DNA from 2 places in the Chitinophaga sp. Cy-1792 genome. Region 1 is predicted to be linked to the other one. Evidence: riboswitches for the same ligand, from Rfam matches in the RefSeq annotation. Region 1 holds a riboswitch; the other holds the start of a gene.
The links. Region 1 has a riboswitch for thiamine pyrophosphate ahead of F3J22_RS08685 (TonB-dependent receptor). Riboswitches for the same ligand answer to the same signal wherever they lie in the genome.

Region 1 (15,083 bases):
AAGACAGCAGGTGTTTCGTATGATTTTCCTGGAAGGACTTAAAAACGATGAGATTGCTGAGAAACTGGGGATTTCTGTATTTACCGTAAAAGAACATAAAGCGAAAGCGCTGGCGCAGCTGAGGCTACGCTTCAATGATACACAGCTGGGCCTCTTCTTTATACTGGTGGGTAGCTTATTTACAATAAAGAAGTAAAACGAAGCCGACCCTTTTAGTCAGCTCCGTCTGAAATATTATCTTACAATCATCACCTTAGCAACTACATTACCTGCAGCCGCCTTCAATTGAAGGATATACATCCCTGCCGAAAGATCAGCGACGCCCATCTCTACGGTCTGCACACCCTTATTGAGCTGCTGATGTTTGCTTTTCACCGGCTGTTTTGCCATATTATATAACACCCATTCACTGGCTTGCTGCCTGTCCGACTTCACCTGAACGGTAATAGTTTCACTTACCGGATTGGGTATTACCGCCAGATCAAGGCCTGTAGCTGCAATTTTAGCCGTGTTCAACGCATTGGTGGCAGGTATCCAGCTTTTACCATCCAGTCCCCAGCTACTATTGACAGGAATACCGAGATAATCCAGACAGCTTACAGCCATATCTACCTGCCTGGGCGTATTGGTATAGACATTATAGACAAACGTTGTCTGGGCCACGCCTGTCTGCCAGTTTGGATTGGTTACAGCAGCATTATTTGCTGCGCTGCTGGCATCAGTCAGCGTACTACCGCTGCCTTCATGCGCTTTCCAGTAACCCGCCAGGGAACTATAATTGGGATGAGCACTGGTAACATCCATATTCTTCCAGGTATTCAGGGTTGCTCCGGAAACAACAGTACTCCATATACGAATATCAGCAATACTACCTGTAAACGGATAAGCATAAGTTAGTGTGCCATCTTGTGCAATCGCAAAAGGCAGCCCACTGGCAATAGTTCCTGTCACGCCGGCCAGTAAAACACTGTCTACCTTCACGCCATCCTGATAAGTGAGCATGTAACCACCGCGATTTACTGAAACCGCAATATGATGCCACTGATTATCTGCAATTACACCTCCATTAACATCTGCACGGGTAGTGCCATTGCTGATATTTGCTTTCCATTGCCCACCACTGCTGGCTGCCAGAATATATCCCTTGTTATTACCACTGTTCCAGTTTTTGTCAGACAAGATAGCAGGATCACCGCTCCAGGAGCTGGTTTTAACACGGCATTCCAACGTAAAATTACCTGTTGCAAATTGATAAGCAGTGCCACTCGCCGGCCTGGCATAAGCGCCACTGCCAAATACCAACGCCGGTGGCGGTACTGCTGCCGCCTGCCAGACTGGTGTACCATACAAAGTGGCGTTATTACCTGCTACGGCGTAATCTGTCCAGCTGCTACCTGTGCCTTCCGCTCCTTTCCAGTAACTGTGCAGACTACTGTAAGATGGATGTGCACTGGTCACCGGTTTCGACATCCAGGTAATCAACTCACTTTCCGGGATCACTTTATCCCATATACGCACTTCTGCAATATTTCCATCCATCACCTTACTATAGGCCAACGTACCATCCTGGCCGATGGCAAGTGGATAAGCGGTACTTATATCACCTATTGTTGCCATAGATGCACTATTAATAAGCGTCCCATCTTCATACATCTTTACTAAACCATCCCTGTCAAATGAAACTGCCAGGTGATGCCACTTTCCATCAGCAATAATACCACCACTCATATCTACGCGATTGGTGCTATCCCCCACATTTACCTTCCAGGAATTACCATTTATTGCCGCCAGCACAAACCCCTTATTTTTACCATTGGCCCAGTTCTTATTACTGATGATAGCGGGATCGCCGGCAAAACCACTGTTTAGTTTCACCCGGCATTCTATGGTAAAGTCGGCCGAGGCGCCGAAGTTATAAGTACTACTTCCTGGTTTAAGATAGCTGCCATTACTTAAGGAGAGATAACTGCCCGCCATGCTAAAGCTTACCGTATCTTTTCTGATCTGCTGCGGTGTAAATTTGCTGTTAGACCAGATGGCAAATATATTCCGCTCTTCCAGGCTACTTCCTCCATGACCGGCCATATTACCGCCATGATCTGTAGAAACCGCCACCAGCCAGTCTTCATTGGCATAAGTACTACGGCTTCTTAATGCTATCATGATCTCTTTAATATATCCATCTATTTCTTCAATAGCGCTTACATATTGCGGCACCGTAGGCGAAAAGCCATAGCTATGGCCAGCTTCATCTACGTCATCGAAATGCATATACAATACATCCGGATTATTGGTCGTTAGTTCAGCCACTACAGCATTCTTGACGGCCAGGTCAGTAGTGGGATTAGATTCCTGGTCTATGCCGTCTATGATATAGGTGTTGATAGGCGCCCAATGACAGATAGAAACAATTCTGCGCGAGGGCGTCGCTGTCTTTACTCTTTGCAGGAAAGACGGATAAGCGCTGAAGTTCGCACCGGTAAAGGTATTATCATAAACGCCGTGCTTGGCTCTCCATACGCCGGTGAGCATAGCGCTCCATCCCACTGCACTCCAGGTGGGTGTTTCTGTTAATCCATCCAGGGTAAATACTGATTTGGTCATTAACGAGTCCAATGCAGGCGCATTGGCTGCCAGCACAGCATCCCAGCGGGTGCCATCGATACCTATCAGTAATACTTTTTTAGTTTGGGCATTAGCTACATACAGGCATGCCAGTAGCCATAGGGTCAGGTAGATACGTTTCATTGTTCAGGGTTTAAGTCGAGGGTTCTTATCTATCTAATATAATAAACGGTTAACAAATACTAAAATTCCGGACAGTATTTTTACACATGCAGACATAAAAAAAGCGGGTGTACCAAAAGCTTTTGATACACCCGCTGTTATAATCTATTGGATTAGAATCGTTCCAGTTCCTCTACTACCCTGCTCACCGGCAAGCCCATGACATTATAAAAGCAGCCTTCGATCTTATCAATCGCCACGGCACCGATCCATTCCTGGATAGCATAGGCGCCGGCTTTATCATAAGGTTTGTAATTATCTATATAGAATTCTATCTGTGGTTGTGTAAGCGGTTTGAAGAAAACACCTGTTTCTTTGGAAAACGCAATTTCCTTATCTCCCCTGACAATCACCACACCGGTGATTACCCGATGCTCTCTTCCGCTAAGCGCAGTCAGTATGCGGATAGCATCTTCCCGGTCTTTAGGCTTGCCTATAATGGTCTCGTCCAATACCACTACCGTATCAGCAGCTACAATGGTATCCGTTGGGGCAGACAATGCCTGTATTACCGCAGCCTTCTGACGTGCAATGTATACCGGTATTTCCGGGATAGGCATGGTTTCAGGAAAAGATTCGTCGGTATCAGCTACCTTAATGGTAAACGGAATACCCGCCTGTTCCAGTAATTGTTTTCTTCTGGGAGATTGTGAAGCCAGTATCACCGGCGCACCATTATACATTTATAGAAATAGTTTAAAGAAGATCATAGATAAGATACCCGTCAGCATCACCAGTTTCACCAGTGAGCTCACTTTATGGTACTCCGCTGCTGTGTTGGCGGCTTTTAATCGCATATACACATAGATACATGGCAGCTGCACGAAAAGCAGCAGGTAGCCGATGGCCAGGTACCAGCCAAACATCCATACACGTATTTCTACTAAAATAATGGTTACCTGTAAAGCCAGCAGTAATATGTTACAGAAGCGTTTTGCGGCCAACACCCCCCAGATGATAGGGATGGTGCGACAACCATCTTTGCTGTCGCCGATCATATCTTCCAGGTCTTTCACGATTTCACGGACCATGGAAATGATAAAGGCAAACAGGGCATATACGCCAATGATCTGTATCAGCTTGCGGCCTACCGGAGCCATAATGGCTTCCAGGCTATGGTAAATCTGCTTTTCGTAGAAACCTACCACTACCACTGCCAGTGCTGTGAGCAGGGAGGTCACCACATTACCGATTAAAGCCTGTCTTTTGAAAGAGGTAGAATAAAACCACAACAACAGGGAACAGATCACCTGGATGAAGCCCAGGTAAATCTGGCCGGTACCCCAGGCAACGATAAAGCCCAGCGACACGCCCGTCATATTTAATATGGTATGCCAGGCCATCGCCCAGCGACGGCTGATCACCTTATCCAATATCATTTTGTCGGGCTTGTTGACGATATCTATATTAATATCAAAATAATCATTGATAATATAGCCGGCAGCAGCAATTAATACCGTAGAAAGGCAAAGCAATATGAACTGACCCACAGACAGGGAAGGTTCCTCCCCGTAACTATGCATTACAGGCGCTACTACACAGTACTGCAACAGAAACTGTGTGAGGGCGATATAAAGCAGATTGGGATATCTGATTAATTTAAAAAATGCAGCCCAGAGCTTCATGGGATAAATTGTTTTCTAATATAATTTGTCGGGAGATACAGGTTATTTTGAAGCAATGCCTTCGTCCAGCAGCCAGTGGCCATTCAGCTTCAGTACCTTCTCCATAATATCTCTGACACAACCCTGTCCGCCGCCTAACGGGGAGATATACCTGGAAATACTTTTAATTTCAGGCGCCGCATCTGCAGGACAGGTAGGCAGGGCTACCAGTTGCATAGGGGCATAATCGGGGATATCATCTCCCATATATAATATCTCATCCCAGCGAAGATCATTCTCAAATACGTAATCCTGCAGTTTTTCTTTCTTATCCTGCACGCCTACATATATATCTTTAATGCCCAGGCCTTGTAGCCGGCTGACCACACTTTCAGATTTGCCACCTGAAATAATCACTACGCGATAACCTTTCTTAACCGCCAGCTGCATGGCATAGCCATCCTTAATATTCATTCTGCGGGACATTTCCCCTCCCGGTAATAATTGCAGGGTGCCATCTGTCAGCACACCATCCACATCCAGTACGAAGGTGGTTACCGGCTTAAAAAGTGATAATATGTTCATAGTCGGTGGCGAAAATACGAATAATGCACTAACACGCACCTACTGTCCCTATCGCTTTTCATGGAAGTTATAGATGCTGTCCGACAGAACGGTGTATACCAGCTGGAGGTATTCGTCGTTGGCCAGCAGGTTCCGGTGCAGCTCCATGGTAGCTTCGTCCTGGCGGATGGCCGGGCCTGTCTGTACCGACTCCGGGGGATATTTCTCCAGCCGGTCGAAGGTTTCCCGTATGATGGGCTGCAGCAGGGTGAAGTCGAGCTGTTCATGATCGCAGTAGGCTTTGGCCCTTGCGATCAGGTGGTTGGTGAAGTTATTGCACAATACCGCTGTCAGGTGATATTGGAGGCGTTGATGGGAATCTGTCACTTCGATCCTGGAGGCGATACTCTGGGCCAGGGCCTGTAGTCTTTTGAGCACATCATCATTACTGGCCTCCAGCATAATCGGTATAGGCGGGTAATTTTTTACTTCCTTACGTATAGATTGCAGCGGGTATATTACGCCGATGTTGGAAGATATCCGGGAGATGGCACTCAGCGGAACGGCGCCGGCAGTATGGGCAACCATACGGCGGCCCAGGCGTAATTCGTCATTTAACATGGGATACGCCGCGTCTGATACCGCCAGGAGGTACATGTCTGCCTCCATATTAATATCCAGCAAATCGGTCGTAAAGGGAGCATGAAGCATTTCCGCCAATTCGGCAGCACGATCGGGGTTTCTTCCAATGATCTGCGTAATCTGGTGTCCGTGAATTTTCAGCAGGTGTCCGAAACAGTGAGCGATATTTCCCGTTCCGATAATAACAATATCCATTATTATTTTTTTAATTATAATGTAGATAATGAGGGATTCAAACCGCCAATATACTGCGTTTACGGTGGTAGTCGTTTTTTTCCTTACATTACGAGTGAATTTAAAGTATTAATGATACCTTATTTTTTATTTTCAAGGTACTTTTTTATACTTGCAGAATTCGTAAGGCTATTATTTTACGAAAAATTGCGTATTTAGCAGCATATTAAAGAAGCATACATGGCAAAAAATTTAGTTATAGTTGAGTCCCCAGCAAAGGCCAAAACCATTGAAAAGATCCTGGGAAAGGACTTTGAAGTCAAATCCTGCTTTGGTCACATCCGTGATCTGGAGAAGGACGACATGGGGATTGATATCGATAATAACTTCAAGCCAAAATATGTTATACCGGAAGATAAGGAAAAGGTTGTAAAAGACCTGAAGAAGCTGGCCAAAGATACCGACGAGGTATGGTTGGCAACGGATGAGGACCGTGAGGGGGAAGCCATTTCATGGCATTTGTGTGAGGTTTTAGGCCTTGATCCAAAAAATACCAAACGTATTGTTTTCCACGAAATCACCAAGCCTGCCATTGAAAATGCGGTAGCACATCCACGTAAGCTGGATATGGACCGCGTAAATGCACAGCAGGCCCGCCGTATACTGGATAGAATCGTAGGCTTTGAGCTTTCTCCTGTTCTCTGGCGTAAGATGAGCATGCGTAACTCGCTCTCCGCCGGTCGTGTACAGTCTGTGGCTGTACGCCTCATCGTTGAAAGAGAAAGAGAAATCAATGCCTTCAACGCCACCAGTACCTTCAAAGTAGAAGCCTGGTTTACCGGTAAAGATATTAACGGTAAGAGCATTTCCTTCAAAGCTGAAGGCCCCAACAAGTTCAAAACAGCCGAAGATGCGGAGAAATTCCTCACACAATGTGTAGGCGCCGCATATACGGTAAAGGATATCCAGGTTAAGCCAGGAAAGAAATCCCCGGCTGCCCCTTTTACCACCTCCACCCTGCAGCAGGAAGCCAGCCGCAAACTGGGATACAGCGTATCCAAAACCATGTTGCTGGCACAGAAACTCTACGAAAGCGGTAACATTACCTACATGCGTACGGACTCTGTCAACCTGTCTGATACCGCGATCGGAGATATCCAGAAAGCGATCGTAGGTAATTACGGAGAGAAATACCACCAGTACAGAAAGTTCAAGAATAAAAACGAGTCCGCCCAGGAGGCGCACGAGGCCATCCGTCCTACCTACATGGAAAATACCACCGTAGACGACAGCGATGCCCGCAAACTCTATGAGCTCATCTGGAAGCGTACCATCGCCAGCCAGATGTCGGACGCTGAACTGGAAAAAACCATCGCAAAAATCGATATCTCCACCAACCACGAAGAGCTGACTGCCAGTGGTGAAGTGCTGAAATTCGACGGGTTCCTCAAAGTATATATGGAGAGCCACGATGATGAAGATGTCAATGAAGACGATACACAGGAAGGTTCCTTACCTCCACTGGCCGTAAAACAGTCGCTGGACCTGAAGGAAATGAAAGCTACCGAGCGTTTCTCCCGTCCTGCACCAAGATATACAGAGGCCAGCCTCGTGAAAAAGCTCGAAGAGCTTGGCATCGGCCGCCCATCTACTTATGCACCTACCATTACCACCATCCAGAAACGCGGATACGTGGAAAAAAGGGACAAGGAAGGCATAAAAAGAGAATTCCGCATCCTGACGCTGAAAGCAGATAAACTCACAAAAAATACCGACAGCGAAAATACCGGAGCGGAAAAGTCTAAATTGTTCCCGACAGACCTTGGAATGATCGTGACCGACTTCCTGAACCAATACTTCAACTCTGTAATGGACTACGGTTTCACTGCAAAGATTGAAGGTGAATTCGATGAAATCGCCCATGGTAAAAAGGTTTGGAACGATATGCTGGCAGAATTCTACCAGCCTTTCCATAAAGATGTGGCCAATACCCTCGAAAACGCCGAGCGCGTAAAAGGAGAACGCCAGCTGGGTGTAGAAGAATCTACCGGCAAACCAATCGTGGCACGTATGGGCCGCTATGGCCCGATGATCCAGATCGGTCAGGCAGAAGATGAGGAAAAACCACGCTTCGCCAAGCTGAAACCTACCCAGAGCATCGAAACCATCAGCCTGGAAGATGCAATGGAATTATTCCGTTTGCCTCGTAACCTCGGCCAGTTCGAAGATTCAGACGTAATCATCAACATCGGCAGATTCGGTCCTTATGCACAACATGATAAGAAGTTCTATTCCCTGAAAAAAGAAATGGACCCTTACACCGTTGAGCTGGACGAAATCGCACCGCTGATCGTTGAAAAACGCACTGCCAAAGACGAACGTACCATCAAGGTATTTGAAAAAGAAAAAATCCAGATTTTAAAAGGTCCTTATGGTCCATATATCAAACAAGGCCTGAAGAATTTCAAAATTCCAAAGGAAAAGATAGACCAGGCCGCCGACATAACGGTAGAAGAAGCAAAAGCTATTATCGAAGAAGCGAAAGCCAATCCTCCTAAAAAGAAAGCTCCGCCAAGGAAGAAGAAAGCCGAGTAACCCTCGGCTCCGGACATACTGGCGGAGAGATTGACCATTGTTACACAGTTGACATGCGCGAAAACAGAGAAATAAACGCTTTGTTCCACCTGTTGGATGATCCGGATCAGGAAGTTTTTGATACCGTTGCCAATAAGATATTACTCTATGGCAAGGAAATCATTCCTAACCTGGAAAACCTGTGGGAGAATACAGTTGAGGAATCAATACAGGAGCGAATAGAACTGCTTATCCACCGGGTACATTACCAGGACCTGCAAGGCGCCCTGCGCGCCTGGAGTCAGCTGGAAATGCCGGAATTACTGGAAGGTGCCATTCTCATTGCCAAATATCAGTTCCCTGACTTGTCGCCCACCCAGGTAATGACAGAGATAGAACGTATCAAACGTAATATCTGGCTGGAACTAAATAATTATCTGACTCCACTGGAACAGATCAATGTGCTGAACAGCATGATATATAACTATTTCGGCCTGAAAGGAGAAGAAGTCTCCTACCAGCGCAAGAACCAGTTCTTTATCAACCAGGTGATAGAGTCTAAAAAAGGCAATCCTTTTACCAACGGTATCATTTACCAGGCACTGTGCAGTATGCTCGATCTGCCGGTATATGCCGTTAATATTCCCCGTCAGTTCATACTGGCCTATTTCGACTCCTTCGTGGATTTCTCGGAGCCAATAGAACCAGACGACTACAGGATACTGTTCTTTATAGATCCCATCCAGGGACAGATCTACACCCAGCAGGATGTAGACACCTACCTGAAAAGGGTTTCAGTACCTTCTGTGCCTAGTTATTTCAAGCCACAGTCTAACAAAAGAGTGATTCAGTTGCTCATAGATGAGCTGGCGAAATGCTTTAAAGAGGATAAAGACAGGTACAGGCAGGATGAGTTAGCTAACCTGAGCAGTATGCTGGAGGATTAAATCGATTATTTCCCGGCGGTAGCCGCCGCGCTTCGCGCGGAAATTTGATATTATTTTAAGCCGATAGCTTCGCTATCGGCTTTTTCGTTCCGCCCCTCCGGGGCGGGGAACGCTTCGCTTAGCAGCGACAAAGGAGGATGTATCTTGTGTATGGTACAAATTAAAAAGTCCATCGACTAGCGATGGACTTCTCAATTTCTTGCAAGAAAGATATTATTATAAAATAATCTCTTACTTAGCAGCTGGAGCAGCAACAGCAGCAGAATCAGCAACTGGAGCTTTAGCAGCAGTGTCAACAGCAGCAGAAGAATCAGCTGGAGTTGCAACTGGAGCAGCAGCCATAGTGTCTACTGGCGCAGTAGCAGTTGAGTCAGTAGAAGCAGATTTACCACCATTACAAGCTACGAAGAACATACCAGCAGCGATTGCGAATACAAATACTTTTTTCATTTTGTGTTGTTTATAGTTTTTTAAAACCGGCGCAAAGGTATTAATAAAATTCAAATTACAAAATATTAATACCTACAACTGCAATATTATTTCTTTCTGAAGAAGATCTTGATTGGCACTCCTTTAAAGTCGAAATGGCTACGGAGCTGGTTTTCCAGGTAATTTCTGTATGGCGCCTTGACATCGTCAGGGAGGTTACAGAAAAACGCAAATGCTGGCGTATGCGTAGGTATCTGCGTTACGTACTTGATACGGATAGGCGTACCACGAACCACCGGCGGATGGTATGCTTCAATTGCTTTCAGCATCACATCGTTCAACTTAGAAGTCTGGATTTTACGGGTACGGTTCTCGTACACTTCCAGGGCTACTTCAATCGCTTTGAAAATACGCTGCTTTTCAGTTACGGAAGTAAAGATGATTGGCACATCAGAGAATGGAGCAAGACGGTTTTTCAACTCTTTTTCGTAATCTCTGGCAGTATTGGTCGCTTTCTCCATGAGATCCCACTTGTTCACCAGCACCACAATACCTTTTCCTTTTCTTGCGGCCAGGCTGAAAATATTCAAATCCTGTGCCGTGATACCTTTTTCAGCATCTAACAACAGCATTACCACATCTGCCTCATCCAGCGCTTTAATGGCACGGATGACAGAGTAGAACTCCAAATCCTCCTGTACCTTGGTTTTGCGGCGGATACCAGCAGTATCTATCAACATAAATTCTTTCTGGAACATGTTGTAGTGTGTGTGGATGGTATCGCGGGTAGTGCCGGCAATATCAGACACAATGTTGCGTTCTTCCCCAATCAGTGCATTCAACAGGGAAGATTTCCCCACATTTGGCTGACCAATGATGGCAATTTTAGGAATATCATTTTCCATAGTAGCCTCACCCATATCGTCTGTGATGTGAGAAACCACATCATCCAACAACTCACCGGTACCACTTCCACTCATAGAAGAGAGGAAGAATATATTTTCGAAGCCAAGACTATAAAATTCTGTTGCTTCCAGCTGACGTTGCTGGTTATCTACTTTATTTACTACCAGGTAAACCGGTTTGGCGCTACGACGCAGCAAGTCTGCCACTTCGCTGTCCAGGTCAGTAATACCAGTAGTTACATCCGTCATGAAGATGAGCAGGTTTGCTTCCTGCATAGCAATCTTCACCTGTTTGCGGATTTCGCGTTCGAAAACATCATCACTGCCGGCAACAAATCCACCGGTATCGATCACGTTAAAAGTTTTGCCGTTCCAGTCTGCAATACCGTACTGACGATCACGGGTTACACCGCTCTGGTCATCAACGATAGCTTTACGCTGTTCCAATAAACGGTTAAACAATGTTGACTTACCCACGTTCGGACGTCCAACAATAGCAATGGTAAATCCTGCCATAATAATTTTATTAAATGATTTTCGTAATCACCTGCCAGCTTGACTAAATAGTAGATTTTTGCGAATTCATAAATCGTAACCTTCGGTTACGATTTGGTTTGTTCCGCGCTCCGCGCGGTGGTCGCTTCGCGTAAATCACCATCAGTTTTCTCTCACAGGAATTTATTAATGATTAATACCCGTATTCTTTCAAAAAGAGATCATTGTCGCGCCATTTACCTCTTACTTTAACAAACAGTTCGAGGAATACTTTGCGTTCAATGAATTTCTCAATATCCTGACGGGCCCTGGTACCGATCTCACGGATAGACTTTCCTTTTTCTCCAAGGATGATGGCTTTCTGTGATTCTCTGGTAACAATTATTTCAGCAGTAATTTTTGTCAGCGTATCCTTTTCCTGGAACTGCGTAACGATTACTGTAGTATGATAAGGAATCTCTTCTTCGAAGAGCTGGAAGATTTTTTCACGGATCATTTCTGCTACAAAAAAGCGTGTAGACTTATCCGTTAAAGTATCTTCCGGATAGAATGCGTTCGCTTCAGGAAGCATTGCTACGATTGTAGCCAGCAGCTCTTTCACGTTTTTCTGCTGTTTGGCGGCAATAGGTACTACCGCTTTTGCTTTACCCCACTCGTTACATTTTGCTACCAGCTGTTCCATCTCTTCTTTAGAGAGATTATCCATTTTGTTGAGGATAAGAATGCTGGGTACTTTTAATTTAAGCGAGTTGAAGAGTTCGAGATTTTCTTCGAGGTTATCACGACAGTCCATGATCAGGAGGGCTACGTCAGCATCTTCCAGCGCTGATTTCACGGCACCCATCATTTTCTCGTGCAGTTTATATTTAGGGTCGATGATACCAGGAGTATCAGAAAATACGATCTGGTAGCCAGGTTCGGTGAGTACACCTGTAATACGATGTCTGGTAGTTTGTACTTTAGGCGAGATAATAGCAAGTTTTTCGCCCATGATGGCGTTTAACAACGTACTTTTTCCCGCATTGGGCTTACCAAAAATATTTACAAAACCTGCTTTATGCATCATATCCCTATTTAAAAAATTGTTTCCCCCGAGTGAATTCACACATTGCCCTACAAGGAGCTGAAAGGCAAAGATAGCGCCTTCGGCGCTTATTCTATTTTATCATCTCTATAAAGAGATCATCAAACACCAACTGGAAAGGCAGCGCTTGTACCAATAAAAAAAGCCTTCTCTACTGAGTAGAGAAGGCTCTCTTTTTTGTAGCGAGGAGCGGATTCGAACCACTGACCTTCGGGTTATGAGCCCGACGAGCTACCTCTGCTCTACCTCGCAATGAGGGTGCAAAGATAGGATAATTTCAATTGCCACCAAATATTTTTGAATAAAATCAAAAAATATCTTCATAACTAATTGATTAATAGTTGAAATACCATAATGCAGAAATGGATCAGGCGGGTTAATTTACCGCTCAGAACGGTAAATCATCGGCTGGTAATTCCTGTTCAGGAACACTCACCAGCTCCGGCGGCGTAGTAGCGATGGCTACCTTTTTACGTTCTTCGTCCTTGCGGCTGAGTAGCTGAAGCTGCAGCACCTTTAGCCGCAAAGCACCGCCGATAGCACCAGTATTATTACTGATATAGCCCTCCACCCGGGGAGCACCTTCTACGAATACCATCGTGCCCTGTTGCAGATAAGGCGCCATATTATTGCGCTCCCACAGGCTGCAGTCCACCCAGGTAGTACGCTCCTGTAAAATGCCGGCAGCGTTCTTGAAACGCTCATTCACCGCAATGGTAAAGTTTAAAACAGCAACACCATTTACCTCACGTACAATGGCATCACGGCCCAAATGGCCAATCAACTGAAGTTTAATCATCTCAATAACTGATTAATTGGTTAACAAAAAAATTATTGACGATGACACAGGGAAGACATTGAAAATACCTAAAAATCCTAACCGGAAAAAATATTTTATTTTTTTCGTGTATACCTGCATACCTTTGTAACGGAAATCGGCTTTACTGCCGTTTTCACATGGGGTGCCTTACTTTCAGGCTGAGATCACACCCAAAGAACCTGGACCAGGTAATGCTGGTTAGGAAAGTGAAAAACAGAAATATATACTTATACATGAAACAGTTACTGTTGTGGGTACTGCTGGGTACAGCAGGTATCGTACAGGCGCAATCCGTCGTAACCGGTACCGTTACAAACAAAACAAACGGCCAGCCACTAGAAGGAGTATCCGTATCTGTCAACCAACACGGATCACTTACCGATAACAAAGGACACTTCAGCATTCAGCTGAAAAAGAAAGGCAATTATAAACTGCAGGCCAGCTATATCGGATTTAAGCCTTATACTGTCAGCATTAACGCCGACGACAATACGAAAGTCGATTTCTCTTTGGAAGAAACCGGCCTCTTCGTAAAACAGGTAGAGATCAGCAGCCTCCGCGCAGGGAAGAATTCTCCCTTCGTCAACAGCACCCTTTCTGCTGAAGAAATCAAGAAAGAAAATCTTGGCCAGGACCTGCCCATACTGCTCAACCAACTCCCTGCCGTAGTGACCAACTCCGACGCAGGTACCGGTATCGGCTATACGAATATGCGCGTGCGTGGTTCTGATATCACCCGCATCAACGTAACCGTAAACGGTATTCCTATCAATGATGCGGAATCACAGGGAACCTTCTTCGTGAACATGCCCGACTTCGCCAGCTCTGTCAGCAGTATTGAACTGCAACGTGGCGTAGGTACTTCCACCAACGGCGCAGGCGCCTTCGGTGCCACACTCAACCTCAGCACCAATGAGTACCACGACAAAGCCTACGGAGAACTCAGCAACAGCTTTGGTTCTTTCAACTCCTGGAAAAATACTGTCAAAGCAGGTTCCGGACTGATCAACGACCACTTCACCATCGATGCACGTCTTTCCAGAATATCCTCTGACGGATATATCGACCGCGCTTCATCTGACCTGAAATCGTTTTATACCTCCGCAGCATATATCTCCAAAAAAACTGCTATCCGCTTAAATATCTTCTCTGGTAAAGAAAAAACTTACCAGGCATGGTATGGCGTTCCGGAAGCCTTACTAAAAACAGACCGCACCTATAATCCCGCAGGTACAGAGAAACCAGGTGCTCCTTACGATAATCAGACAGATAACTATCAACAGGACCATTACCAGTTATTCCTCAACCAGGAAATCAACAGCCACTTTAACTTCAACGTGGCCGGGCACCTTACCCGCGGCCGTGGCTACTATGAGGAATACAAAGGCCAGCAGGCATTGGCGGATTACGGCTTACAACCTGTTCACATCAATGGCGCTACCATCGATACTACTGATTTAGTCCGTCAGCTCTGGTTAGACAACTATTTCTACGGCGGCATTTTCTCACTGAACTATACAGCGGAAAAATTCAACTGGAGTCTGGGTGGTGGCTGGAACCGCTATGAAGGCCAGCATTACGACAAAGTAATCTGGGCATACACCGGCATCGACAAAGATTATGAATACAACCGTTTTCCGGCAGATAAAAATGATTTCAACATCTACTGGAAAGGACAATATAAAATCACCAGCGCGCTGCAAGCCTTTGCAGATATGCAATACAGGAACGTGCGCTATAACATGAATGGCTTTGAATCTGCACCTGATTACAAGCCACACGTGAATTATAACTTCTTCAATCCTAAAGTAGGACTGAACTATTTCATCAATCCGGCTAACCGTTTATTCGCCAGCTTTGCAATAGGTCACAAAGAGCCTAACCGCACCGACTTTGAATCCAACATCGGTGCCAACGAGCCTAAGCCTGAAATGCTCCGCGACCTCGAAGCCGGTTACAGCTGGAGCGGCCGTAAAGCTAGTTTACAGGCCAATGTATACTACATGAATTACAAAAATCAGTTAGTACAAACAGGAAAGCTGAATGACGTAGGCGCCT
Region 2 (15,083 bases), 1.3 Mb from region 1:
AGCTTAATCTCCAGTATGTTCTATGGAATTACTTCAAAAACAAAAAACTGGCTTTCTTCTGCAGATGAAAAATTATTATCTGCTACAAAAACCAGACTTGGATGACCATTGGGTAAGGTCGGTCCAAAAGTTACGCCCTCGATATTATCTATATAAGTGTTCAGGCTTTCAAAATTATACAGCAGCTTCTTGGACGCCAGCGTTACGTTGCCGTTATTTTGGAGGGAGTTAATATTACTGATATCGGTAGCATTGCTGAGGTCAGCGATATATAATTTAATGGTGCAATTTTTAACACCCACGGAAAAAGAGCGCTCCAGTACCAGCAATTTATTATCAGACAGGTAGAGGATATCCGCGATACCATTGATGCGGAAACTATCCTTTGATACCGGTGGATAAGCCACCGGATCGAGCCTGTACCCATATTGTGCCACCGGCTGACGGGTTTTGAGGTCGAACTTTATGAACCGGGTAAGGGCATTATCAACGCCTACATCCGCTCTTGGACCATCTTCATATCTTGGTTCTTCCAGACTCACATATAACCATTTGTTATCGTTGGAGAAGGCAAGTCCTTCGAAGCCGGCATTCCTTCTCGGGCCATTTTCAGTGGCGTGCATACGGAAAGCAGCTGGCAGTGCAAATGTATCTATGTACTGTCCGTTCGGATGGATCATGGTAGCACTTGGATTTGCCAGCACGGTATCTTTCTTTGTAACGATGCGTTCCCCTTCGCTGGTCCATACCATGAAGTTGCCTTTGGCGTTGTACCGAAGTGCCTCAGGGTCTGGTGTTAGTGCGGGGTTGCTGAATTTATTCGGATATGACTGACCGTTAGCCTGCCTGAAGGTGGTTACGTCTGTCAGCCTTACACTGTCAAATGATTTATCGCTGAAATACAGTTTGGCGGTATAAAACCTGGCAGGATTGATATCAGACCTGTCGTCGGATATCATATAGTACTGTTGGTGAACAGGATCGTAATCGATACCGGAAAGGCCGCCGGTGGTGGTTCCCTTAAAGGGCATATTGAAAGGTATTACCTGTTTGCCTATAAGGCGAAGCTGGGTAATGGAATGTTCGTTGTTAACGGTTTTGCGGGTGCTGCTGCAGCTGGCCAGTGCGATGGCTGCTGTAAGCAGGAAAAGCCAATTCTTTTTCATGGTGGCAAATTACTGAATGTCGGGGAACCACAGAAAAGATCAGTACTGTTCATTGGAGTTGTTGCTGGTGGCTGATTTAGGGAAGTGCTTGCTGGTCTGTCCTTTTGTGCAGCTTTTGTTCATTTGTTCTTTTTGTTCATTTCGGCGAATGCCCGGGTTGTTCACGATTACAGTGCTACATTTGGTTTAAGGATGTCCCAATCATACTTATGTTTATAAGTAATATGGCCACTACGGGATTTTAGGTACAGGGCTGCTTCTGCATTGTAGAGGCAGCCTCTTTTTTTTAGCCTGTTGCTGCCTCCTGGCCGTCAGCGCGCCGTTCTCCTGTTCAAAATACCTGTTCGCTGTTCATTTTCAGGCCCGCTGTTCATTTTGTTCAGTTTCTATAAATCAGTTTTTTTATTGTAGAGCTTACTTATATTTACAACCATTGAGAGAAGTCTTTTGTAATTTTTTTGACCATCTATGAAAAGCAAAAAAGAGGGCGGTTTCTTCCACCCTCTTTTCTTTTATTGGCAAAATGACTGGTCCCAATCCTTCCAGACGGCTTCATAGCCCTGTTGCTTTAGCATGGCTGCAATAGCGGCAGCATTGCGTTCATCTGAAATCTCAAACTGCTCCAGCGACTGTCTGTCTACCACATATCCTCCCGGATTAGTTTTGCTACCGGCACTCATAGCGGTAATGCCCAGCTTAACCAGGTTATTGCGGAACTGCTCCTCTTCCCTGGTGGATAAACTCAGTTCTACTTCCTGGTTAAATAACCGGTAGGCACAGATAAGCTGTACCAGCTCGCGGTTGTTCATTTCTACTTTTGGCGCCAGTCCTCCGCTGAATGGCCGCAGCCGCGGAAAGGAAATGCTATATTTTGTTTTCCAATAGGCTTTTTCGAGGTATTGGAGGTGTAATGCGGTGAAGAAGCTGTCTGTCCGCCAGTCTTCCAGGCCTATCAGTACGCCCAGTCCCATTTTGTGGATGCCTGCTTTTCCAAGCCTGTCGGGCGTTTCGAGCCGGTATTGGAAATTTGATTTTTTCCCTTTGGGATGATGCAGTTTATAGTCGGCCTGGTGATAGGTTTCCTGGTATACTAAAACAGCATGTAATCCATGCGGAATAAGGGTTTCATAATCTTCCTGGTCCATGGGCTGTACTTCCATGGAGATATTGGAGAAGTGTGGTCTTAATAACTGTAACGCATTAACGAAGTAGTCTACTCCTACCAGCTGTTGGGCTTCTCCAGTTACAAGCAGTACATGCTCAAATCCCATTTCCTTGATGGCGGCGGTTTCCAACAACATTTCTGCGTTGGTCAGCGTTTTCCGCGGGATTTTATTATGCAGACTAAATCCGCAATAGGTGCAGATGTTCTGGCATTCATTGGAGAGGTACATCGGTATGTACAGCTGCATGGTATTGCCGAACCGCTGTAAGGTAAGCTGCTGGCTTATCCGCGCCATTTCTTCCAGGTAAGGTACTGCTGCCGGCGAAATGAGTGCTACAAAGTCGTTGAGGTCCCTTTTGCTGCTGGAGAGTGCTTTTTCCACATCGGCAGCAGTTTTGCTGTAGATATTCGCTTTTACATCTTCCCAATCATACCTGTTGAATATATCCGTAAACATAAACTACATTTTAGGTGGTTAAATCTCATCCAGGAAAGCAGTTAACGGGCTTGATGCTCTCGCATGCTGTTGCTGGCGTGGAAGTCCGGCTTCGTATGCCTGTCTGCCTGCTTCCACGGCGGCTTTAAAGGCCAGCGCCATGCCTGCCGGATCAGGAGATACAGCAATGGCCGTATTTACCAGGACGGCGTCTGCGCCTAGTTCCATGGCCTGCGCGGCATGGGAAGGCGCGCCGATACCGGCATCTACAATCACCGGTACCCTGCTTTGCGCAATGATGATTTCCAGGAAATCCAGTGTTTTCAGTCCTTTATTACTGCCTATGGGAGCGCCTAATGGCATCACGGCTGCGGTGCCGGCATCTTCCAGCCGCTTGCACAACACAGGGTCCGCATGGATATAAGGCAAAACCACAAAGCCCAGCTTCGCCAGCTGTTCTGTTGCCAGCAGGGTTTCAATCGGGTCTGGCAGCAGGTACCGCGGATCAGGATGGATTTCCAGCTTTACCCAGTTGGTTTCCAGCGCTTCCCTAGCCAGTTGCGCAGCATATACTGCTTCTTTGGCGGTGCGTACACCACTGGTGTTAGGCAACAGGTTAATATGCGGATGATGCAGGTGTGAAAGGATGTCATCTGCCTGGTTATGGATATCAACCCGCTTCAGCGCTACAGTAACCAGTTCTGAAGAAGACGCTAACAGCGCCTCTTCCATCAGTATCGTCGATGAAAATTTTCCTGTGCCGGTAAACAACCTCGACTGAAATATTTTATCTGCTATTTTAAGTGGTTGCATAATTTTCATTGTTGAGTTGTGAATAAAGATCTGCTACCATCTTGCTTTTGACTGCTGCATTTGTTATCAGCCCGCTGATAGCGACACCGTGTACACCTGCCTGCATTAATCCCGGTAAATCATCTTCCAGTATACCTCCTATGGCAATAACTGGAATGGACAAACGAAGAATGTGCAACTGCTCCATAATACTCAGGTAACCATCTATTCCTAAAACCGGACTTAACTTTTCTTTGGTAGCCGTAAACCGGAAAGGCCCGAGTCCTACGTAATCGGCGCCTTCCAGACTATGTTTCAGGATATCAGCCGTTTTGTTGCTGGTACCACCTACAATTGCCTGCGGGCCTACAATCAGGCGGGCATCTGCCACGGACATATCATTTAACCCGACATGCACGCCATCAGCGCCACAGGCAGCAGCCACCTGCGGATGGTCATTAATGATAAGCGTTGCGCCATAAGCCTGCGTAATGCGCCTTGCTTCCATGGCGGCAGGCGTAATATTGGCCGGCGTTTCGTTTTTTATGCGCAGCTGAACCCAGGTACAGCCTGCGTCACAGGCCTGCCGGATATTGTCCAGGTGGGCTTCGGCAGTGGCGCCCTGTGATATATAATGAAGTCTGTTAATCATGTTTTTTAGTTAGATGATAGAATGATATCCCAGTAGACCTGTATTGGACGATAATAATTTTTCCGTATAGTCTTTACCGTTAATACAGGCCCTTTCCAGTGTTTCGCCCTTTGCCAGCAAGGCCGTAATGGCAGCAGATAACACGCATCCTGACCCATGTTTGGGTGAGGCGTTTATTTTGCCGGGATGAATTTCAATTACCTTGTCGGTGTAAAGGGTGTCTACACCTGGCTTTTCAGGATGGTGGCCGCCTTTCAGGAGTACATGACAACAGCTGAAAATCTGTGATGCAGCTGCTGTACCGCTGGAAAGACCTGTCAGTTGCACTGCTTCCTCATAATTGGGGGTGAGCAGGTAAACGTGTTTTAGCAGGGCTTCCCACTGTGTCCATGACGGTTTTTCATGAAAGGTATATCCGGCAGAGGCCTTCAATACAGGGTCCAGGATAATTTTCATAGCTGGTTGCCATATCAGCAATTGTGTAATAACGCGGTGCATAGCAGCAAGATTTTCCATAATACCTATTTTGCAAAAGGTGACAGGATATTCTTCCAGCAAGGGTTTCGCCTGTTCCAGTATTTGCGTGGCAGGCAACCATTGCAGATCATGAAACCGGGTGCCCGTTTGTATGGTAACGGCACTGGTTACCCCGAGTCCGTATACCTGTAGCTGTTCAAATGTTTTTATATCAGCCAGCAAACCGGCGCCGGCGCTGGGATCCAGTCCTGCTATGCTGAGTGCATATGGTCTGTCTTGTTTCATGGATGTGCAATTTTTGCTTTGTGCCAGGCTTGTTGCAGCAGGAGAAACTGATCCACTGCTTTTGCCGGATTTTTCCAGATGCTACCCAATACAGCAGCACCGGCATATTTCCATGCCGGCAGCTGCATAATATTGTGTTCGTTGATGCCTCCCAGTGCCAAAACAGTAGCCTTGCAGCTTTCCGGTAAAGGTTTTGCAAACTGGCTGCTATAGCCTGGCTTAGAGATGCTGTCGAAAACCGGGCTTAATAAAAAATGCGAAAAAGCATCTTCATAAATTTCCAGCTGTTGTAAATCGTGTACACCTGTACTATACTGCTTTTGCGTGGCAGACAACGGTGATGCATTTCTGGCGGCCTCACTCCAGTGTATGCCTGCAAGTGCAAAATCTTTATATACCTGTTGGTTATCTCTGATGATAATCCTCTTATATAAATCAGCGGGAATTTTTTCCAGCAGTCTGTAATAGGAAATGCTTGTCCAGGAAGGCTTCCTGAGCAGTATTTTATCAGCGCCTGCTGCTAATAGATTTGTTATTAGTTCGGATTCCGAATTTATATTTTCGGGAGAAGTTATCACCCAGATCATATTAATTAGATTGTGTTGAATACAATTCGCTTCCGCCGGAAACAAATGCCTTTGCCTGTTGCTGCATACCTTCATCAATGGCGGCAGCTTCTTCCAAACCCTTTGCCTGTGCATATTCCCTTACTTCCTGTGTAATTTTCATAGAGCAGAAATGTGGGCCGCACATAGAGCAGAAATGCGCAATTTTAGCGCCTTCGGCAGGTAAGGTTTCATCGTGGTAGGAACGGGCTGTTTCCGGATCTAAAGCGAGGTTGAACTGATCCTCCCAGCGGAATTCGAATCTGGCTTTACTGAGTGCGTTATCGCGTACCTGCGCACCAGGATGGCCTTTGGCCAGATCGGCAGCATGTGCGGCAATTTTATAGGTAATCACCCCTTGTCTGACATCCTCCTTGTTTGGCAGGCCCAGGTGCTCTTTCGGCGTAACATAGCAGAGCATGGCACAGCCAAACCAGCCTATCATAGCGGCGCCGATGCCGGAAGTGATATGGTCGTAACCTGGTGCGATGTCGGTAGTCAAAGGCCCGAGGGTATAGAATGGTGCTTCGTGGCAGCATTCCAGCTGTTTGTCCATGTTCTCTTTGATGAGCTGCATAGGCACGTGACCAGGGCCTTCTATCATTACCTGTATATCATGTTTCCAGGCAATTTTAGTAAGTTCCCCAAGCGTTTCCAGTTCCGCGAACTGTGCAGCATCGTTGGCATCAGCAATGCTTCCCGGGCGCAGACCGTCGCCGAGCGAGAAAGACACATCATAGGCCTTCATGATCTCGCAGATATCTTCGAAATGTGTATACAGGAAATTCTCCTTGTGGTGAGCCAGGCACCATTTAGCCATGATGGAGCCACCGCGGGAAACGATGCCGGTAACGCGTTTGGCGGTAAGCGGTACATATCGGAGCAATACCCCTGCATGGATAGTAAAGTAATCCACTCCCTGCTCTGCCTGTTCTATTAAGGTGTCGCGGAAAATTTCCCAGGTGAGGTCTTCTGCTTTGCCGTTAACTTTTTCCAGTGCCTGATAGATAGGAACGGTACCGATAGGCACCGGTGAGTTGCGGATGATCCACTCACGGGTAGCATGGATATTTTTTCCGGTGCTGAGGTCCATGATGGTATCGGCGCCCCAGCGGCAGGCCCACACTGCTTTTTCCACTTCTTCTTCTATGCTGGAGGTAACGGCACTATTGCCTATGTTGGCATTAATTTTAACGAGGAAGTTACGGCCAATGATCATGGGTTCACTTTCCGGGTGGTTGATATTGGCAGGAATGATAGCACGGCCGGCGGCAACTTCATCTCTTACAAATTCCGGTGTAATGAACTTAACAGGTGTGCGGGCGCCGAAACTATTACCAGTGTGTTGTGTGGTGTATTCGGTGGAAGCGGCTTCCAGTAACTGGTTTTCGCGGATGGCAATATATTCCATTTCCGGAGTGATGATGCCTTGTTTGGCATAATACAGCTGGGAAACATTTTTGCCTGGCAACGCTTTGCGTGGCGTGATCTGGTGCGTCATACCGGGAAGGCTGGTATCTTGCAGACTACGCGTATATGCGCTGGAGTTCTCTTGCAGCAGTTCTGTATCCTGTCTGTCGATAATCCATTGTTCACGCAGACGTGGCAGTCCTTTGTTTACATCGATGTCTATGGTAGTGTCGGTATATGGGCCGCTGGTATCGTAGATAACAACGGGGTCGTTGGGGGTTCCGGGGGCTTTCGGGCCCTGGTGGCGTGTATTCGTCAGGTTGACTTTCCTCATGGCTACCCTTATTGGGTGCAGGTTTCCGGCTACGTAAATTTTTTCGGACGCAGGGAATGGCGCGCGACTGATAGTCGCCTGTTGCTTTTGCATGGCAGTAAGATTTAGATAATAGGATTCCTAACCATTATAAATAATAACGGTTTTGGGTAAACGAAAATTGATTTAAATCTTATCCGCCTTGTGTAGCGCGGATAATGGTGACGTTGTCTGCGGCGGCCAGCAGCTGTTGTTCCCAGTCTGACCTGGGAATCACCTGGCTGTTAACGGCCACGGCAATGCCTTTTTGAGAGGATAATTGAATAAACTGTAAGAGTGCAGCAATAGTAGTCCCCTGCTGCACCGCATAAAGTTTATTGTTTACAAGCACTTCCATAGATGCTGGAATTAATTGGTGAACAATAAACTTTAGGATGGTGTGGAAGATGAAGAAGGTTTCAGTTACTTATCCCTACGGCAGTATGAGCTGCATCAGGTCTGAGGGTATCATCTCAGCTTATGCTTTCGCATAAACACCCCTAAAGTGAACGTAAATGTAGTAATTATTTTCCGAAATGGTAATTTCTGTGAAATGGAATATAAAGTTGGTAATTCTGTTAACTATTGTATTTTTAGTTTATGGTAAGAGTTTATCTGAAAGGAATATTGCTGATGCTGTTATTGGCTGCTTGTGGTGGCAACAGGAAGAGTGAAGAAACGCATGTTCCGGATAGTAGTTTATTAACGGTATCTGACAGCAGTAATGCCGGCGTAATCGACAGCACTACCGCTGTTGCAGATACGCTGCAGGTTGATGCAGCTAAGCTCATAGGAAAGTGGATTCAGCCCGTAGCGGGCCTGGACAGAGAAATGCAGGGTTTTCAACTAAGAAAGAACGGTTCCGCCAGATCCATTAATATGTATACGTTGATATACGAAAAATGGCTGCTGTCGGCAGACACCTTACTGTTGTGGAGTCACTCCGAAGGTGTGAAGGATACCAGTATCGTTGTGGATACAGCGATTATTAAAGAGCTGTCTGATACAACATTAATATTGTATCCACTGAAGGCAGCTGTGGGTTACACTGAAAAATACCACAAAACGAAGTAGCGGATTAGTTATAAATCTGCCATAATCCGATCAGACAAGCCAGTACTGCCATGAAAATGCCACCGGTGGCGAGCTGCATGTCATCAATATTTTTTCTGCCGATGTACAGAGAAATAAATCCTACCACGATACCGGTGGCACCTATAATGATGGCGTTGGAGGGTGTTTTTGTCACGAATGCAAAAACAGCAGAAAATACTCCGATAATAAGTGCACTGATACAGGTAGTTTTCGTTAACGTTGTTGAGTGTTGCATATGTATTCGAATTTAAAATCGAGGGTAAATAATCGTTGTTTATATATTTAGTGGTTACTGTAGTTCACTGTAGTGGTGTCGTTGTGTTGATCCCAGGGTACTTTTAGCAGGGGCCCGATTTCTTTATACCGGTTCTCCTGGTATTCATCCAATCCGTAACGTATAGTCGTAGTTTCTTTAATTTCTCTGAATGTCCCGAAAATGCGGTCCCAGAGGGCGAAGATATTGGCATAGTTGGAATCTGTTTCCGGCTGATAGTGGCTGTGGTGCACTTTGTGCATATCAGGCGATACAATAATCCAGCTAATGATATTATCTACCTTTTTGGGCAATTTTATGTTGGCATGAGAAAACTGGGATATAAATACGGAGAGTGTCTGGTATAGCATGACCATCCAGAATGGTACACCTAGTACCAGCACGCCGGCAAAGAGCGCTGCAATACGGAAAAGATTTTCTATCGGGTGATGTCTTAATGCGGTGGTGGCGTCAATCTCTGTGTCGATATGGTGTATTTTATGAAACTGCCACATCCAGAGATATTTATGCTGTACCCAGTGTATGAGCCAGGCGCCGATGAAATCGAGCAGCAGTACAGCTAGCGCTGCGTGTAGCCATACAGGTAATTTTACGAGGTATAGGAGGCCGAAATGTTTGGCGGAGGTCCAGATGCTGGCTTTCACTATGAGGAAGGCAAAAATCGTATTTAAAACAACGGTGGTGAGGGTAAAGAAGAGGTTGGTACCGGCATGGCGGTATTTATTCCCTGAAAACCGGAAACGTGGGATGGTCCCTTCCAGTATCCATAGTAATAGCAGGCCACCTATGAGGAAGGCCATGCGGTAAGGTGTGGAAATATGTTCAAAAAACGACTCCATATTTCAGGTATGTCAGGTATATAATCGCTACAAGGCAAATTCCTTTAATAACCGAAGTGGGTTTTTCCACATTAACTAAACAACAACCAACAAGCTCGGGAGAAGGATATGTGAGATTTTCTGTATATAATAACGGGATACTTTTGCTTCTTTCTCGTATACGCGCAGTCGTTATTACTGACAGTGATATTTGTTCCGGGCGCTAACTATAAAAACGTAGTATTGATTCTTTATTCCGGTAAAAAATTACGATTTTTTGTGCAATAAAAAATGGCTGATTTGGGCTGTGGGCAAAGAAAAAAGCAACCTCTTTGTGAGAGATTGCTTTATGTATTATCATTATGCTTCAAGCAATAACTTTTAGCAAAATTTTAGGTTACCGTGTATTCATGATCGTTATAAAGGCGGTCATGAAGGGGGCGGATTAGTTGTTCAGCATGAGTGGCATTACCAGCATCAGCAGATCTTCATTTTCTTCTTTTTCGGAAGGTTTGAGGATACCTGCTTTGGTGGCGGTGGCCAGTTCGATATTGATTTCATCGCCTTCAGCAGCACCGAGCATTTCGATGAGGAATTTGGCGTTGAAGGCGATCTGCATATCGTCGCCGGTGTACTGGCAGCTCATACGCTCGTTACCTTCGAAGGAGAAGTCAACATCCTGTGCAGAGAGTTGTAGTTCGCTGCCGGTGATATTGAGTGCCACCTGGTTAGTGGATTTGTTGGCGAAAACACCTACGCGTTTGAGGGCGTTCTGGAAATCGCTTTTTACCAGGGTAAGGCGGTAAGGATTGTCTTTAGGGATAACCACTTTATAATCAGGGAATCTGGCGTCGATGAGGCGACAGATCATCTGGGCACCTTCGTGTTGCACGAAGAAGTGGTTCTGGCTGTAGGCAACTTTGATTTGTGAGTCGTTGTCCGGCAGCAGTGATTTCAGGAGGTTCAGCGGCTTTTTAGGCACGATGAAGGTATCTGCCTGCGGGCATTGAACGTCTGTTCTAACGTATTTTACCAGGCGGTGCGCATCGGTAGATACGAAGGTCAGGCTGTTAGGGGACAGTTCAAAGAATACGCCGGTCATGGCAGGACGAAGGTCATCGTTGCTGACAGCGAAGAGTGTTTTGTTGATAGCGGTTACCAGGCCGGTAGCGGTCATGGTAAAAGACGTGGTTTCATCAGCAGCCGGCTCTTTAGGGAAGTTTTCAGGGTTTTCGCCCATCACCTTGTACTTACCGTTGTCTGAAGTGATTTCCACCGCATATGAGTTAAGATCGATGTGGAAGGTCAGCGGTTGGTCCGGCAGATTCTTGAGGGAATCCATCAGGATTTTAGCAGGGATACAAACCCTTCCGTTTTCCTTGGCTTCCACCTCCAGCTTCACCCGCATAACAGTTTCCAGGTCTGTGGCAACTACAGTCAGTTCGTTCTTATCAATCAGGAACAGGAAGTCCTCCAGTATAGGCAATACTGTATTGGAATTGATAACACCGCTGATCTGTTGTAATTGTTTTAATAAAGTAGAGGAAGAAACAATAAATTTCATGATCTATAAAAGTTTGCTTGTCATTCTTATGGTAACCTGATTGGCAGGGTCTCTCTGGTCTGCTTTCACATGATAGCCCCAAAAATGCTGTAAATGTACTGTAAACAAAGATAGAAAGTTTTGTCAATCAGCCTAATTTCATAACATCTTATACACTTAAATATCCGCGTTTTTCACAATAATTTATTGTTACCGAAATATGTCTGAAAATGATAATGTTACGTGATTGGGTAAAAAAAGCAGTTGTTTTTAGATGGATGTCTGGTATTTGTGGGTTTTGTTAAAGATTATGAAAAGAATACCAGCAATCTTTTAAATTATCTGCAAATGGGTTAGTTTTGCGGCGCAGAAAAATTTTTCTAAAACCAACAAAAATAGCAGGTTATGAAACTGTCTCATTTAGCCGAAACACTGATTGGATCCGAAATCATCAAATTAGCAGCTGAAATCAAAGAGAAGCAGGCCAAGGGTGATAAGATCTACAATTTTACGATCGGCGATTTTGATCCGAAGGTTTTCCCAATCCCGGTTGAGTTTGAACAGGAGATCATAACTGCTTACAAGGAACACCTGACCAACTACCCTCCTGCGGATGGTATCCTGGAGCTCAGACAAGCGGTAGGTGATTTCATTGGTGCACGTGAAGGTCTCACATACGACCCTGCTAAAGAAATCGTAATTTCCTGCGGTGGCCGTCCGATTATCTATGCTACTTTCAGAACGATCGTTGATCGTGGCGAAAAGGTAGTTTATGCAACTCCTTCCTGGAATAACAACCACTACACCCACTTCCTGGAAGCGGAACACGTAGTGTTGCAAACTAAGCCGGAAAACTTCTTCATGCCTACGGCAGAAGAGCTGAAGCCACTCCTGAAAGGGGCGACCCTCCTGGCACTGTGCTCTCCACAGAACCCTACCGGTACCGCTTTCGGTAAAAAACAGCTGGAAGATATCTGTGACCTGGTACTGGAAGAAAACAAAAGCCGTGGCGCCGACGAAAAGCCGCTCTACGTACTGTTTGACCAGATGTACTGGGTACTGACCTTCGGTGAAACCCACCACTACAACCCGGTTTCTCTCCGTCCTGAAATGAGAGACTACACCGTTTTCATCGATGGTATGAGTAAAGCCTTTGCTGCTACCGGCGTTCGCGTTGGTTGGGCACTCGGTCCGGCTCACGTGATCGGTAAAATGAAATCTATCCTCTCCCACGTAGGTGCATGGAGCCCGATGGCTGAGCAAAAAGCCGCTGCCCGCTACCTCGTTCAGAAAGAGAATGTGGATAAATACCTCCAGCACTTCAAAGGCGAAATCGAAGAACGCCTGGTGAAAATCTACCAGGGCTTTGATAAACTGAAGAATGCAGGCCATAAAGTAGAAGCAATCGCACCGCAGGCTGCCATCTATCTTACCATTAAAATCGACCTGGTGGGTAAAACCACAGCCGATGGTAAAGTACTGGCTGACCAGGCTGCCGTTACTTCCTATATCCTCGACGAAGCTAAGATCGCCCTCGTGCCTTTCTACGCTTTCGGTGGCGACAAATCCTCCCCTTGGTACCGCCTCAGCGTTGGTACCTGCGTGAAGGAAGAAATCCCGGCTATGTTCGAAAAGCTGGAAGCTGCCCTCAACAAACTGAAATAAGTATATATTTATTTATAAGGAGCAAAAGCCCATGTCTGCACAGACATGGGCTTTTGTTATTATTACTATTATAATTATAAGCCTCAGGGCTTACCCCTCCGAGGGGTAAGCCCTGAGGCTTTTCCTGATGCCGAAGGCGTCAGGAAAAAGCAAAACAAGCTGTCCTCAAAAAAAATTTAAAAAATTTTTTCGTTTCCACTCTCCCGTTATAACACTCTTCTAATCAACATTTTTGACTATTTGACTTTTCTGTTAAAAAAGTTAAATCGTTGTTAATACAAATCTGTTCATTACTTATTAAGAAAAATCTGCTAATTTTGACCTTGAAACTAAAAAAGTCAGAAAGTTAATGCAAGCAGAGAACAAAGACGAAATGAGGGATAAGATCCTCGACGCGGCGTTGAAGCGCTTTACACACTATGGTGCTTCTAAAACTACCATGAATGAGATCGCCGACGATCTTCGCTGTTCTAAAGCATCCCTCTATTATTATTTTACCGATAAAAACGGGATGCACCAGGCTGTGCTGGAAAGAATTGGCGAAACCTACTTTCAGGAAATGGAGAAAGAAGCCAAAACTGCCAAATCGGCCACCAAAGCGTTATTTCAGATCATTGAAATCCGCCGCAACTTCGTAATGAAGTTCTGCCGCCTGGAGCTCTTTAAAATGCTGATAGATAGCAAACATGATATCCGCCAGCAGATGGTTGCCGCCAAAAAAAGAGAAATTGAAATCCACGCGGAAATCATTAAAAATGGCGTGGCCAGCGGTGAATTCAAAGTGAAAAACGCCCACAAAACTGCTGAAACATTGGTGATGGCCATGATGGGACTACGCTACAGTGTTCCCGATCACGTCAATCCCAATGAAGACATCGACGACGTAATGTTTGACCAGGTAATGGAACAACAACGACTCTTAATTGAAATCTTTATTAAAGGAATAAAAGCATAATTAATTAACAGCTACCATGGAAGTGAGAGATCGGATTATGGAGGCGGCCAGAAAAATGTTCAGGTCTTATGGTGTGAAAGGTGTTACCATGTTTGATATCGCACGCGAATGCGGCATCTCTAAAAAAACACTCTACGAACATTATGAAGATAAACAGTCGCTCATCAAAGAATCAATGAACGAACTATTAAACGATCATATCCAGTTCGCAGAAAAAAACGGTAAAGACTCGGCCAACGCTATCGAAGAACTGGTAAATCAGATGCAGTTCATCCGCACGAAAGCCCGTACACTCAATCCGGTTATGCTGTTCGAAATAGAAAAATATCATCCGGAAACCTGGAAAGTAGTAGAACGTTTTAGAACCGATTGTATTCTGACTGGCATTAAAGAGAACCTGAAACGTGGTATGAACGAAGGAATTTTCCGTAAAAACCTAGATCTCGAAGTTACTGCTCGTATGCGCCAACTACAGCTGGAAGCGGCTTTCGATCCGATTCACTACCCGGCTGACCAGTATGAAATCTCCTCGGTGATGGATGAAGTTACCAGTCACTTTGTACTGGGAGTTGCTACCCTCCAGGGACATAAACTCGCTTACCAGTATTTACAAATAAAGGAAGAAGAATAAAATTACCAGGCTAATTTAAACAGTATGAAGCGATTAAAGTTGTCGCTTATCCTCCTGCTGGGGATAGGTGTATCTCATTGCTATGCCCAAGCGCCACTCACTCTCCCGGAAGCGTTGAAGTTTGCTTTGAATAATAACCAGGGTCTTGCCAGAACAAGAATGGACGAAGACATGGGTAAGTTCAAAACAGAAGAAGTACGTTCCCAGGCACTCCCTCAAATTAATGGTTCCGCCAATTACACGGATAATCTCCAGCTGGCTAAATCCATCCTTCCTGGTGATGCACTGGGAAAACCTGGTGAAAATGTAGTACTGGCATTCGGCGTGAAATACGGCGCCAGCGCAGGCGCAGAGCTGAACCAGCAACTCTTTAACCAGAGCGTATTCACCGGTCTTAAAGCGGCAAAAGCAGGCGAACAATATTATAAACTGGCTACGCAACAGTCTACTGAAGACGTAATTTACAACGTCACTCAGCTCTATTATCAGTTGCTGATCACCCAGGAAAATCTAAAATCGCTGGATAGCAATATCACTAAACTGACAGCACTGGTAGGCGCTACCAAATCTCAATTCGATAATGGTCTCGCTAAAAAAATCGATCTGGACAGAATAAAGGTAAATCTTACCAACTACCAGACCCAACGCATTCAAACCCTCAACAGCTACGCGATGCAGATCAACAACCTGAAACGCGTCATGGGTATGCCATTGGAAAATGCATTTACCATTCCGGTTACTCCGCTGAAAGATATCGAGTCG

Region 2: it holds a riboswitch for thiamine pyrophosphate, as region 1 does, so the genes downstream of both, thiS (sulfur carrier protein ThiS) here and F3J22_RS08685 (TonB-dependent receptor) in region 1, are expected to answer to the same signal.

Annotation. Positions count from the first base shown of each region.
Region 1 covers NZ_VWWO01000001.1:2,111,701-2,126,783, reverse strand. Annotated here, with positions in the region: gene F3J22_RS08750 (RNA polymerase sigma-70 factor) at 1-196, shown strand, start outside; gene F3J22_RS08745 (LamG-like jellyroll fold domain-containing protein) at 235-2,748, opposite strand; gene F3J22_RS08740 (Maf family nucleotide pyrophosphatase) at 2,901-3,470, opposite strand; gene F3J22_RS08735 (geranylgeranylglycerol-phosphate geranylgeranyltransferase) at 3,471-4,412, opposite strand; gene F3J22_RS08730 (HAD family hydrolase) at 4,455-4,976, opposite strand; gene F3J22_RS08725 (Rossmann-like and DUF2520 domain-containing protein) at 5,025-5,792, opposite strand; gene topA (type I DNA topoisomerase) at 6,012-8,366, shown strand; gene F3J22_RS08715 (transglutaminase-like domain-containing protein) at 8,420-9,292, shown strand; gene F3J22_RS08710 (hypothetical protein) at 9,524-9,796, opposite strand; gene der (ribosome biogenesis GTPase Der) at 9,829-11,142, opposite strand; gene era (GTPase Era) at 11,315-12,187, opposite strand; tRNA gene F3J22_RS08695 (tRNA-Met) at 12,386-12,457, opposite strand; gene F3J22_RS08690 (single-stranded DNA-binding protein) at 12,594-13,004, opposite strand; TPP riboswitch at 13,154-13,247, shown strand; gene F3J22_RS08685 (TonB-dependent receptor) at 13,259-15,083, shown strand, end outside.
Region 2 covers NZ_VWWO01000001.1:836,503-851,585, forward strand. Annotated here, with positions in the region: gene F3J22_RS03500 (esterase-like activity of phytase family protein) at 21-1,166, opposite strand; gene thiH (2-iminoacetate synthase ThiH) at 1,679-2,788, opposite strand; gene F3J22_RS03510 (thiazole synthase) at 2,807-3,580, opposite strand; gene F3J22_RS03515 (thiamine phosphate synthase) at 3,567-4,211, opposite strand; gene F3J22_RS03520 (hydroxymethylpyrimidine/phosphomethylpyrimidine kinase) at 4,221-4,973, opposite strand; gene F3J22_RS03525 (thiamine phosphate synthase) at 4,970-5,560, opposite strand; gene thiC (phosphomethylpyrimidine synthase ThiC) at 5,562-7,415, opposite strand; gene thiS (sulfur carrier protein ThiS) at 7,495-7,698, opposite strand; TPP riboswitch at 7,754-7,852, opposite strand; gene F3J22_RS03540 (lipocalin family protein) at 7,941-8,414, shown strand; gene F3J22_RS03545 (hypothetical protein) at 8,419-8,670, opposite strand; gene F3J22_RS03550 (sterol desaturase family protein) at 8,718-9,548, opposite strand; gene dnaN (DNA polymerase III subunit beta) at 9,973-11,091, opposite strand; gene F3J22_RS03560 (pyridoxal phosphate-dependent aminotransferase) at 11,476-12,735, shown strand; gene F3J22_RS03565 (TetR/AcrR family transcriptional regulator) at 13,085-13,690, shown strand; gene F3J22_RS03570 (TetR/AcrR family transcriptional regulator) at 13,707-14,321, shown strand; gene F3J22_RS03575 (TolC family protein) at 14,346-15,083, shown strand, end outside.